2 regions of the Clostridium neonatale genome follow, and region 1 is predicted to be linked to the other one. Evidence: riboswitches for the same ligand, from Rfam matches in the RefSeq annotation. Region 1 holds a riboswitch; the other holds the start of a gene.
What was found. A riboswitch is a leader RNA that binds a small molecule or an ion and turns the genes downstream of it on or off. The one in region 1 is predicted to bind cyclic di-GMP.
Positions count from the first base shown of each region.

Region 2: linked by a shared signal. The riboswitch ahead of CNEONATNEC86_RS14135 (response regulator) and the one ahead of CNEONATNEC86_RS09020 (response regulator) in region 1 are both predicted to bind cyclic di-GMP.

Region 1 is NZ_UICR01000001.1:1,947,958-1,953,865, reverse strand. It holds gene ytxC (putative sporulation protein YtxC) at 1-709, opposite strand, end outside; gene CNEONATNEC86_RS09030 (DUF6873 family GME fold protein) at 895-1,599, shown strand; tRNA gene CNEONATNEC86_RS09025 (tRNA-Cys) at 1,773-1,847, shown strand; gene CNEONATNEC86_RS09020 (response regulator) at 1,944-2,309, opposite strand; cyclic di-GMP riboswitch class I at 2,391-2,472, opposite strand; gene CNEONATNEC86_RS09015 (aspartate aminotransferase family protein) at 2,735-3,949, opposite strand; partial or broken gene CNEONATNEC86_RS09010 (iron-containing alcohol dehydrogenase) at 4,008-5,142, opposite strand; gene CNEONATNEC86_RS09005 (aspartate aminotransferase family protein) at 5,173-5,908, opposite strand, start outside.
Region 2 is NZ_UICR01000002.1:545,962-551,869, forward strand. It holds gene CNEONATNEC86_RS14135 (response regulator) at 1-3,548, opposite strand, end outside; cyclic di-GMP riboswitch class II at 3,815-3,897, opposite strand; gene CNEONATNEC86_RS14140 (ATP-binding protein) at 4,091-4,549, opposite strand; gene CNEONATNEC86_RS14145 (multicopper oxidase domain-containing protein) at 4,884-5,908, opposite strand, start outside.

The DNA of each region.
Region 1 (5,908 bases):
CTTCTAAATCTTTTTCATCTCCAGTTAATTCCTTTAAAAAATCTTTATATAAATCTCTTCCTTCTTTATCTTCTACTTTATATTTATTATCTTCATTAATAATAATGTTTACTTCCTCTATCTTGCATTCTTGAATATTAACAAAATATTTTAACAGTTTTACAAACTCATTATATTCTTTTTCTACCATGTACATCTCAATTACTTTCTCTATTACTTCTTCTATTTCTTTTCGTAACTTTCTCATTCTAAATGTTAAAAAACCATCAACATTTATCTCCTGATTTTCACTTATGCATTCTTGTATTTTGTTTATTATAGAATTTATTCTATTTAAACAATATACGCTACCTTCTTTATCATTTAAATCTTCACATTTTAATACTTTCATTATTTCATTTTCTATTTCTAATATTTCATTTTGCTTTAAGAAAAAATAATTATCAGTTAAAAACTCGAACATTTCTTTTTTTCTATAATTCTCAATAACAATTCTATATAAAATATTGCTAACATACATATTAATAATTTCTTTTATCTTTTCATTATAGCAATTTTCTTCACAGATTATTTTAATTATATGAGTCTTGCCTTCTATGCTTTCTACAAGCCCTATTAAAATATCTTTCTTCTTAAGTCGTTCTCTTAGCTCTTGCAAATCTTTCGAAAAAGACAAATCATCATCATAAGCTAATTTTAAAATAAGCATGGATTTCACTCCCTTCTTAATATTTGTATGTATAATTTTATTTGTTTTTTCCCTAAATAATTGTAAGTTGAATATTTTCCTATAATGTTTAGATATAAATTAAATTTATTGACACCATGTTATATATAGAATAAAAATATAATTGTAGCAACATTCTAATAAAATAAATCTTAAGGAGTTTTTCAATGTATTGTTTTGTTGATTATAGAATTAGTAAAGAAGAATTATTGAATCTTTCTGCTTTAAACCTTAATGTTATATCGGTACCACAATGTGATCTTGTATATAAAGCAATTAATGGTCATCCAGATATTCAAATGAATATTTTAAAAAATGATAGTGAACATAAAGTAATAATCCATAATAAAATCCATAATAATTTTAAAAATTTTCTACTTGATAACAACATAAAATATATTGTTTCAAAAAATACTTTGTCTAATACATATCCTGGAGATATTTTTTTAAATGCATTTATAACCGATAAATATTTCATACACAATACAAAATATACTGATGAAAATCTACTTGGTTCTCAAACTTATAAAATTGTTATTTCTGTGCCTCAAGGTTATACCAAGTGTTCTATACTGCCGGTGAGAGAAAATTCATTGATAACTAGTGATAAAGGAATTTTTAACGTATTAAAAAATTATGATTTTGATATATTATTGGTACCTCCTGGTGATATACTACTTCCATCTTTAAATTATGGATTTATAGGTGGCGTTGGTGGAATGATTTCAAATAACAAGATGGCTTTCTTTGGTGATTTATCATATTACAAGTACGGAAATAAAATAAAAGAGTTTCTTTTTAAATATGACATTGAGCCAATTTATCTTAGAAAAGGTAAATTAATAGACAGGGGCAGTCTGCTTACTCTTTAGTCATGTCCATATATAATATGATTTGTGTTTCTGTATGTTACTTTTAAAAATAAAATCTGCATAAGTCCTATTTTTCTAGGCTTATGCAGATTTTATTTTTAAATGAGATTTTTTAGTAACATTTTTTCTCAATTTAGCTATATTATTAATATAAGATATTTAATTAAGATTAAGGCACTATAGCCAAGTGGTAAGGCAGAGGTCTGCAAAACCTTTATTCCTCAGTTCAAATCTGGGTGGTGCCTCCATAAAAAGCCCGTAGACTTGAGAATTCTCTCGCCTACGAGCTTTTTCCTTTTGGTTTTAAAACATATTTATTTTAGATTTTTTAGGTTAATACATCATTAATCTCCGATTGTTCTTCTTACCGCTTCTACTACTCTTTCATTTTTAAAAGGTTTAACTATAAAGTCTTTGGCTCCTGCTTTTATTGCACTAACTACAACGTTTTCCTGTCCCATTGCAGAACACATGATTACATTGGCATCAACATCACTTTCAAGAATCCCAATAAGTGCATTAACTCCATCCATTTCCGGCATAGTTATATCCATCAAAGTTAAATCTGGACTTAACTGATTATATTTTTCTATGGCCACTTTTCCATTTTCAGCTTCTCCAACTACCTCATAACCGTTTTCTGTCAAAATTTCTCTAAGCATCTTTCTCATAAATATAGTATCATCACATATCAAAATTTTTTTACTCATTTTTTCCTCCTATTTATAAATAGACAAAGGCATTAAAAAAGAGCTTTATTGCATTTTTTAAATGAAATAGCCCCTTATGTAAAATGCAACTGGCTGCCATCCATTAGGAAAAGGCCCTTTAGCTTTGCGTCACAGCTTTTCAACTGCTTTGCCCTATTAAATTATTTTTTATACTTTTAGCTTGTACTAAATTCTATACTTATATTATCATTAAAGGCTTTAATTTTCAATCATTAATTTTCATTTCTTCAAAATTTTCACATAAATTCACGTTTTCGTCCAATATTTCTCATGTTTTTAATTCATTATTAAAAACATCACATTATTTCTTCGATTATAAACATAAGCTTAACTACTACTCATCTTCAAATATTAATATTCAAAAAGCCTATTGAGATACTCAACAGGCTTTTAATTAATGCAGATTATTTAACAACGTCATCTACTGATTCCTTTATTATTTCAAAAGCTTTATCACAATCCTCTTCATTTAATATTAGCGGTGGAACCATACGAATTGTATTTCCTCCAATAGCTGTAATTAAAAGCTTTCTATCAAAACATGCATGCTTAACATCTACAGCAATATTTTGGTCAAATTCAACCCCAACTAATAATCCTTTTCCACGCACTTCTACTATATGTGGTAACTCTTTTAACTTAGCTTTAAGATATTCTCCCATCTTTTCAGCATTTCCTGCTAAGTCTTTATCAATTAATTCATTAATTTGTGCATATGAAGCAGCACAACATACTGGATTTCCTCCATAAGTTGTTCCATGAGATCCAAGTGTAAATGCTTTAGACACTTTTTCAGTTGCACATATTGCTGCTATTGGCATTCCGCCTCCCATAGCTTTCGCCATTGACACAATATCCGGTTTTACATTGTAATGCATGTACGCCATAGTTTTACCGGTTCTGCACCATCCTGTTTGAACTTCATCCAATAATAGTAGCATTCCTTTTTCATCGCAGAGTTTTCTAAGCCCTTGCATAAATTCTTGTGTTGCTGGATGTACTCCACCTTCTCCCTGTATTGGTTCAATCATTATAGCTATTGTATTTTCCGTACATGCATCTTTAAATGCTTGCAAATTATTATATTCAGCATAAGTAAATCCAGGTACCATTGGCTTAAATCCAATTTGACATCCATTATCAGGTTGTCCTGTTGCTGACATAGATCCATATGTTCTTCCGTGGAAACCATTTTTAGCTGTTACAATATTATATTTGTTTGGTCCATATTCATCCACTCCATATTTTCTTGCCATTTTTATCATTGCTTCATTTGCTTCTGTCCCTGTACTTTGATAAAAAATTTTATCCATCCCTATTGTCTCACAAATTAATTTTGCAAGTAATGCTTGAGGAATTGTATATGGATAATTAAATGTATGGATTATATCTTCTACCTGATCCTTAATAGCGGCTACTACTTTTTCATTACAATTCCCTGCACTATTAACTGCAATACCACCATAAAAATCTAAATATCCATCACCTCCTTCATCATACAAGTACATATCTTTTGCAGTTTCTGCTACAAAATCAAATCTTTCGTAAGTATCAATCATATATTTGCTTACTAATCCTTTTAATTCTTCTTTTGATAGTTTTACATCTTTTAATTTCATGATAAATTCACCTTACTCGTAATTTATTTAATTCAAATTAAATTCTGATACTACTTTATTAAAGTGCTTTTCTATATATTCTTTTAATATCTTCTAATTCAAATTTCACAGGATGAATATTCATACTTCCTTGAGATACCTTTAAGCAATTTTCTGACATCCAATCTATATCTTCTTCTTTTATCCCCTGCTCTTTAAGTGTTGTCTCTAAATCTATATCTTTTAATAATTTTCTTATTGACTTTACACAGTCATTTTCATCAGCTCCACCCAATAATTTTGATATTACAGCAAATTTTTCAGGCGCTACACATATTGATTCCTCATAGATAACAGGTGTCAATGCTGCGAGGCCTCTTCCATGTACAATATCTCTTAATCCACTTGCAGGATGTTCCATGCCATGTGATGCTGTTACCCCAGCAGTATTGATTACCATTCCACCTAATGTGCTTGCCCATGTTATCGCATCAAATGCTTCCATATCTTCTGGATTTTTATAAGCTCTAACTAAATTTTTTCCTATTAATTCAATTCCCTGTAGTGCCATCATTGTAGTAATTGGCTGGGCATTTTTAGATATATATGCCTCCATATTGTGACAAAGAAAGTGCATCAAACCCAACTGATGCTAAAATATGCTTTGGCATTGTAGTCATAAGCTCTGGATCTACTATGGATGCCTTTGCGATTATAGCATTACATCTTAAAGATTTTTTATCATTATTCTCAGGATTTGTTAATACTGCAAATCCATTTCCTTCACTTCCTGTTCCACAAGTTGTAGGAACTAATATTATAGGAAGTGCTTTGTCACTTAATTTTTTTCCATATATATAATCTGAAACATCTCCTTCATTTAATGTAACAAAAGCAATTGTCTTTGCAGCATCCATTATGCTTCCACCACCAAGGCCAACAATAACATCACACCTCTCTTCTTTTGCAATATCTGCTCCTTTGTAGACAGTAGTCGTTAACGGGTTTTGCTCTACTTTATCAAAAATCACAGCTTTAATTTTATTTTTTTCAAGTAAAGATACAGCTTTATCTAACAGACCAGTTTTCTTTGTGCTGCTTTTTCCTGTAACAATTAATGCTTTCTTACCATACTTAGCAGTCTCAACTCCTAATTCTTCAACTCGTCCTCTTCCAAATATAATATTTACTGGTAAATTGTAATTAAATCTCATCAAAATTCATCTCCATATTTATTTTTGATCTTAATTTTTGCTACTGAACTTTTCTATAGCTCTTTCAAAAATCTTAAGGCCTTCTTCTAATTGTTCATCCGTCATTACAAGAGGCGCTAAAAATCGTATTACTTGTCCACAAGTTCCTGAGTTTTCTAACATAAGTCCATTTTGAACTGCCTCTTCTATTATTTCTGAAACAATTGCTGTATTTGGATTTTTAGATTCTTTATCTGTAACAAATTCCATTCCAATCATTCCTCCAAGACCTCTTACATCACCTATTACATCATATTTTTCCATCCATTCTCTATATCTCTTTTGAACCTTCTCACCTATTTCTAAAGAACGTTTTGCAAAATTATCTCTTTCCATTATTTCTATAGTTTTAATTGCTGCTGCACATGCTAATGGATTACCACAATAAGTTCCTCCAATGGTTCCTCCAAGAACACTTTCCATTATTTCTTCTCTTGCTACAATTGCACTAAGTGGAAGTCCTGCACCAATAGATTTTGCAGTAGCTAAAATATCTGGCATAACTCCTTCTTCTTTCCAATATTCACTTGCAAACATTCTTCCTGTACGGCAAAATCCGCTTTGTACTTCATCTGCAATCAACAATATTCCATTATCATCACATATTTTACGTACAGCTTTAACCCATTCTATTGGTGCAGGAATAAATCCTCCTTCACCTTGTACAGGCTCAACAACAATTGCTGCTATATACTCAGCAGATGAACATTCTTCAAATACTTTATAT
Region 2 (5,908 bases), on a different contig from region 1:
CATTTTTGTCTATCTTCTTTCATTGATTTGGCCGTTATAGCAATAATAGGTATATTATCAAATTGTTTTTCTTTTCTTATTTCTTTCATTGCAGTATATCCATCCATTTCAGGCATCATTACATCCATTAAGATTAAATCTATATTATTTTTTTCATAAAGTTTTTTTATTCCCTCTGATCCATTACGTCCAACAACTACATTCATTCCTTTTTCTTCAAGAGCACTTGTTAATGAAAAAACATTTCTCATATCATCATCAACAATAAGTATATTTTTATTATTTAATAAATTTTCTTTTTCTTCACTAAATTTAATATTTTTAAAGTTTTTATTATCAATATTAGAATCTACACTATGAAAAAATAAACTCACTTCATCAAGAAGTCTGTCAATTGAATTATTACCTTTTATGATAATACTCTCAGTATATTTATTTAATTTATCTTCCTCTTCTTGCGTGATATTACCTTCTGTATAAATTAAAATAGGGAAATTCACTAAATTTTCTTCTTTCAATTTATTAACAAGATCAATTCCATTCATATCTTTCAGATTTAAATCTAATATCATACAATCAAATTGCTCATCTTTTAATAATTTATATGCATCTAATCCACTTTCTAAGGTAGTGATCTTGAATCCTCTTTCATTTAAATTATTATATATCATATTACTTTGACTTTTATCTTCGTCAACAATAAGTAGTTTCTTAGAATCGTTAGATAAGCTTGTCTCTATTTTATCAAACAAATTATAAAGTTCTTCTAAGTTATATGGCTTTTTAATATGCCAAACCAAATTTTTCATTTTATCATATGAATTTTTATCTTCTTTCCATGAAATTATGTGAATTGGAATGTTTTTTGTATATTCTAAGTTCTGCAATTTATCAACTACTCTCACCCCGCTATTGTTTGCTAACCCAATATCCAATAAAATCGCATATGGTTTGTATTTTACTGCTAATTTTATAGCTTCATCACTATTTTTCTCAATTAAAACCTTATAATTTTTTTTATAAGCTAATTCGGATAATAAAGTAGAAAACTGCTCATCATCTTCAATTATTAAAAGAAGCTTTTCATCTTCTTTTTTACTTTCGTAATGCTCATCTTTGGTGAACTCATTAATATCATTTTCTGATATTATTTTTTCTTCCAAATTGTCATGATAATTTTTATCAATACTCGAATATTCCTCTTTATTTAACTTAACTTGTTCCATATTATCATTATCTAAAAATACTAAGGTAAATTTACTTCCTTTTCCTTCCTCACTTTTCAAATAAATGTTTCCTCCAAGTAAACGAGCAAGTTCTCTTGAAATAGATAACCCGAGTCCTGTCCCTCCATATTTTCTACTAATTGTTCCATCCACTTGCTTAAAAGCCTCAAAAATTAAAGTTTGTTTATCAGCAGGTATACCTATGCCTGTATCTATGATTTCTATACTTATTAATTTATTAACATTTTCCTCAATTTTATAATTTTTAATATCTTCTTCTTTAGGTCTGCATATATTCATTTTTACATAACCAGTCTCAGTAAATTTAAATGCATTAGACAATAAATTATTTATTATTTGTTGAAGTCTTTGCTCATCAGATATTATTTTCTCAGGTAATCCATCTTCAATTTCTATCTTAAAATCTATGTTTTTTTGCAAAATTATTGGAGTAAATAAACTTTTTGTATTCTCAGCTAATTCTGCTAAATTCACTTGGTCAAAATTTATATCTATTTTACCAGATTCAACTTTAGACAAATCCAAGATATCATCAATAAGCCTAAGAAGATTTTTACCAGAAGAATGAATAGTTTTTGAATATTCTAATTGTTTTTCTGTTAATGGCTCATTAGCTTTTTTATTTTCTAGTAATTGAGAAAGAACTATAATACTATTTAAAGGAGTTCTTAATTCATGAGACATATTAGCTAAAAACTCAGATTTGTATTTATTAGCAATCTCTAACTCCTTAGCCTTTCCTTCAATTTCATGGTTTGCTTTCCTTAAAAGTTTATTATTTTCACTTATATCTCTCTTTTGCTGTTCTAATTTTTTAGTTTGCTCTTCAAGCTCCTCATTTGATACTCTTAACTCTTCCTGCTGAGTTTGCAGATTCATTTCAGACTGTTTTAGAATCTTAGCTTGCTCTTCTAATTCTTCATTATTTTGTCTTAATTCCTCTTGCTGTACTTGTAATTCTTCTGCCTGTACTAAAGTCTTATTAAGAAGTACCTCCATTTTTGTTTGTGCTTTTGTTAAATTTATACTTGTAGCTATGTTTTCACTAACTTGTTCAATAAATTTTAATTGTACATCCGTAAATTGATTAAATGATCCTAGCTCTATTATGCATTCTATTTCCTCGTGATACATACAAGGAGCAATTAATATGTTCTTGGGAACTGCCTCTCCAAGGCCAGAAATAATTTTCATATAATCAGCTGGTACATCTTGTACTAAAACAATCTTGTCTTCTAGAGTAGCTTGTCCAACTAATCCTTCACCTATATTAAATTCATCAGGTGAACCTTCTGAACTATTATAAGAATAGCTTCCAAATACTTTAAAAGTGTTGCTATCCGTTTTAACATAAAATCTTCCAATTTGCATATTTAAATATCTACATATGTATGTAATTATACGAGAACTTAATGTGTTAATTTCTCGTACACCTCGCATTTCTTCATTTAGCTCTGCTCTACCAGTTGTCAGCCAGCTTTGGTTTCTATTCTCAGAAATTAATTCCTTAAGCTTAGTCATAAATATATTAAAATATCTAGCCATCTTGCCAATCTCATCTTCTGAATTACTCATTAGCCTAGCTTCTAAATTAACTTCTCCTTCTGCTATTTCTCTAAAAGTATTTGTAACAACTTTTACAGGATTAACAATCATCCTAATAGATAAACTTGCTATAATAATTGCTGCTATAGTCGCTAAAGCTCCTCCTGTTAGCATAATAACTCTTGTTTCTTTCTCCATTTTAATGAGATCCGCATTTCTGTTCTGCAGTAGCCTTTCTTCTTCATTATTAATATCTCCAAGTATTGAACGTAATTCATCCATCATGTTTTTTCCATAACCTGATTGAACAATAGCAATCAAATCTTCTAATTTTAACTTTCCTGAAGAAACTTCTTTTCTCTTAGCTATTATTATGTTTTTTTCCCATTCAACCCATTCTTTATATTTATTATTAATATTATATAACCTTTGTTGTTGTTCAGAGTTATCTTCTGTAAGTTGCTTGAGTTTATCATAGTGATTTTCATAAGAAGAATTTCCTTTATTAAATGGTTCGAGAAAACTTTCATTCCCAGTAATAACGTATCCTCTTGCTCCTGTTTCCATATCTAATAAACTCATAAGAAGGCAATCTGACTCTTGAATAACTTTATATGTATGACCATTCCATTTGACTGCTTCGGATTCTTTAACAAAATTTATATAGGTATTGCCAATAACCGCCAACATTATTAAAATAATGATTCCAAAGCCTATGAACATTTTTTGGCCTATACTTAACCGCCTTATAATCAATATATCACCCCCTTTTAATAATTTATTTAATTTTTATAATAAGTTTATTTGTATTTATATAAGTTCCAATAAAATTACTTCATATGAGCCATATATCCTTTTTGGGTTTAGGGCAGATTTTAATGAAGATTCTTAATTAGAACATATATATCAGTAATTTCATTAATATATAAATAAATACTTATGTATAATTAAAATCTAGTATATATTTCCTTATTCATAAATTTTCACATATTTTCTATCATCAAAAACGCCAACAATCTTGATTAATTGTTGGCGGGTTGCACTACTAGTTCAAAATCCTCAAAGTGCCCAAATAAAGAGAATTTATCATTACTTCCAGATTTATTATGTTTTCATAGAATTTATATATATAATATTCTAATAACTCCATATATTCAAGCATATTTTGATAAAAAATATAATTATTTGCATTAAAATATGCATCTAAGAATTTCATTAGCAATTAACTTTAGCACTTGTATTAATTATCAATTAAAAGAATTCTTATTTGTTTTTTGGTGAAAATAAATGAGAATTCTTTATTTATTTATATATGGATTTAGCTGTATTTGAATATCTATATTATTTTCATTCAAAAAAGCATTAATTTTTCCATTCATTTGTTCTGTTAGTAATTTTACAATTGATAATCCAAGTCCTGTTGATTTACCTCGTGATTTCTCAGCAACATAAAATTTATCAAATAAATTGTCAATATTAATTTCATTACTATCTGAAATAGGATTTTTAAAAGATAAAATTATACTTTCATCTTTAATGAAAATATCAATAACAACATCTCCATCGGAATAATTCAAGGCATTTTTCATAAGATTTTGGATAATACGATTTATCTTTTCTTCATTACCAAGCACATATATGGGGTCTTCTGTATTAAGTTCCACTTCCATATGTTTTTTTTCAAATTGCTGTACATAATCAACAACATTATTTGCTATACTATTTGTCAAATTAATCTTTGTGAGATTAATTTCCAATCTAGATATCTCAAGATAATACAGATTAAGTAAAATTATTTTTTACTTAATCTGTATCCCATTCCCCATACTGTTTCTATGTATTCTTCAGTTTCATTTATACTTCTTTTACTCCTTATTGGTAGACCAGTCTATATGCTTTTTGACGTCAAAATAAAAATGCATTGTGCCTATGACAAGTGGTATGACCATAGGTACAACGCATTGCTTATTTAAAGTATAGCATAAATTTTTTTATTGGTGTAATACCAAAATTTATTTTTTTCTTATAACTGGAATTTCACATTACAAAAATAGAGTTTAATAAAAACTTTGTATATTCATTCTTAGGATTTTATAATTCTGATGTATTCTTATCTTTAATTCTAAAAATTCCCCACATACCTGATTCTATATCCCATTTTATAATTCCTGACCTATATAAATAGTCACCTGGTATCATAGATGCTCCATTTATTAACTCAAGATTAAATACGTTTCCTACACTCATGGCTCCTTGAGCTGATATAATATTTGTAAATGGATCATCTGGCTGAGCTTTCCATTTATGACCATGAAGCACGAAACAAGTATTTCTTGGTTTGTCTGCTGGCATTAGTAGTCTTATAATAACTCTTTCTCCTGGTGATGCTTCAAATATTGGTGTAGCTGGATCTTCATGAACTACAGAACTAAATACATTTGCTATATCTGATTCATCTGGGTTATCTCCTAATCTATTAAAAAATCTTTCTGATCTATAGTTAAATCCTTTTTCTCCTCTATCTTCAAAATCCACTGGTTCTGGCTGCCCATCTTCACCAATTTCTCGATTAGTCTCTATTAAATTACCATCTACGTCTAAAAGCCTTATACCATTGTGCATAAAAATTACAAATTCTCTAAATGCGTTACGTCCATCTTCAGATATAGTTGCTTGATCTCCATAAATATCATCATTCTCTATTTGTGCTTCTTCTGGTTCTATTATTATTGCTCCAAATAAACCATGATATCTGTGATTCCTTATATCTGTAAAAGATGACAATAAGCAAGTTCCGTATTCCTCATCTGCATACCATAAATAGGTTTTACTATCTCCTGGCTTTACAGTTTGTTCTAAATTATTATACCCTACATTTACGCCACTATCAGCTATTGGATTAAATCCTAAAAATTGCGGACTAATTCCTACTCTCATAGATGGTGTAACTACTTTATCAACTGGTACTCCAGGAAAAACTTGATATGGTATTGGTTTAGTGAAACAATTAGTTAATTTTACTTTTATATATTCACCCTTATTTGCCCTTAATATCAATGGTTTTGGTTCCATCTTTCCACTTAGTATATCATCCTTGTACTCATATGGCACAAATA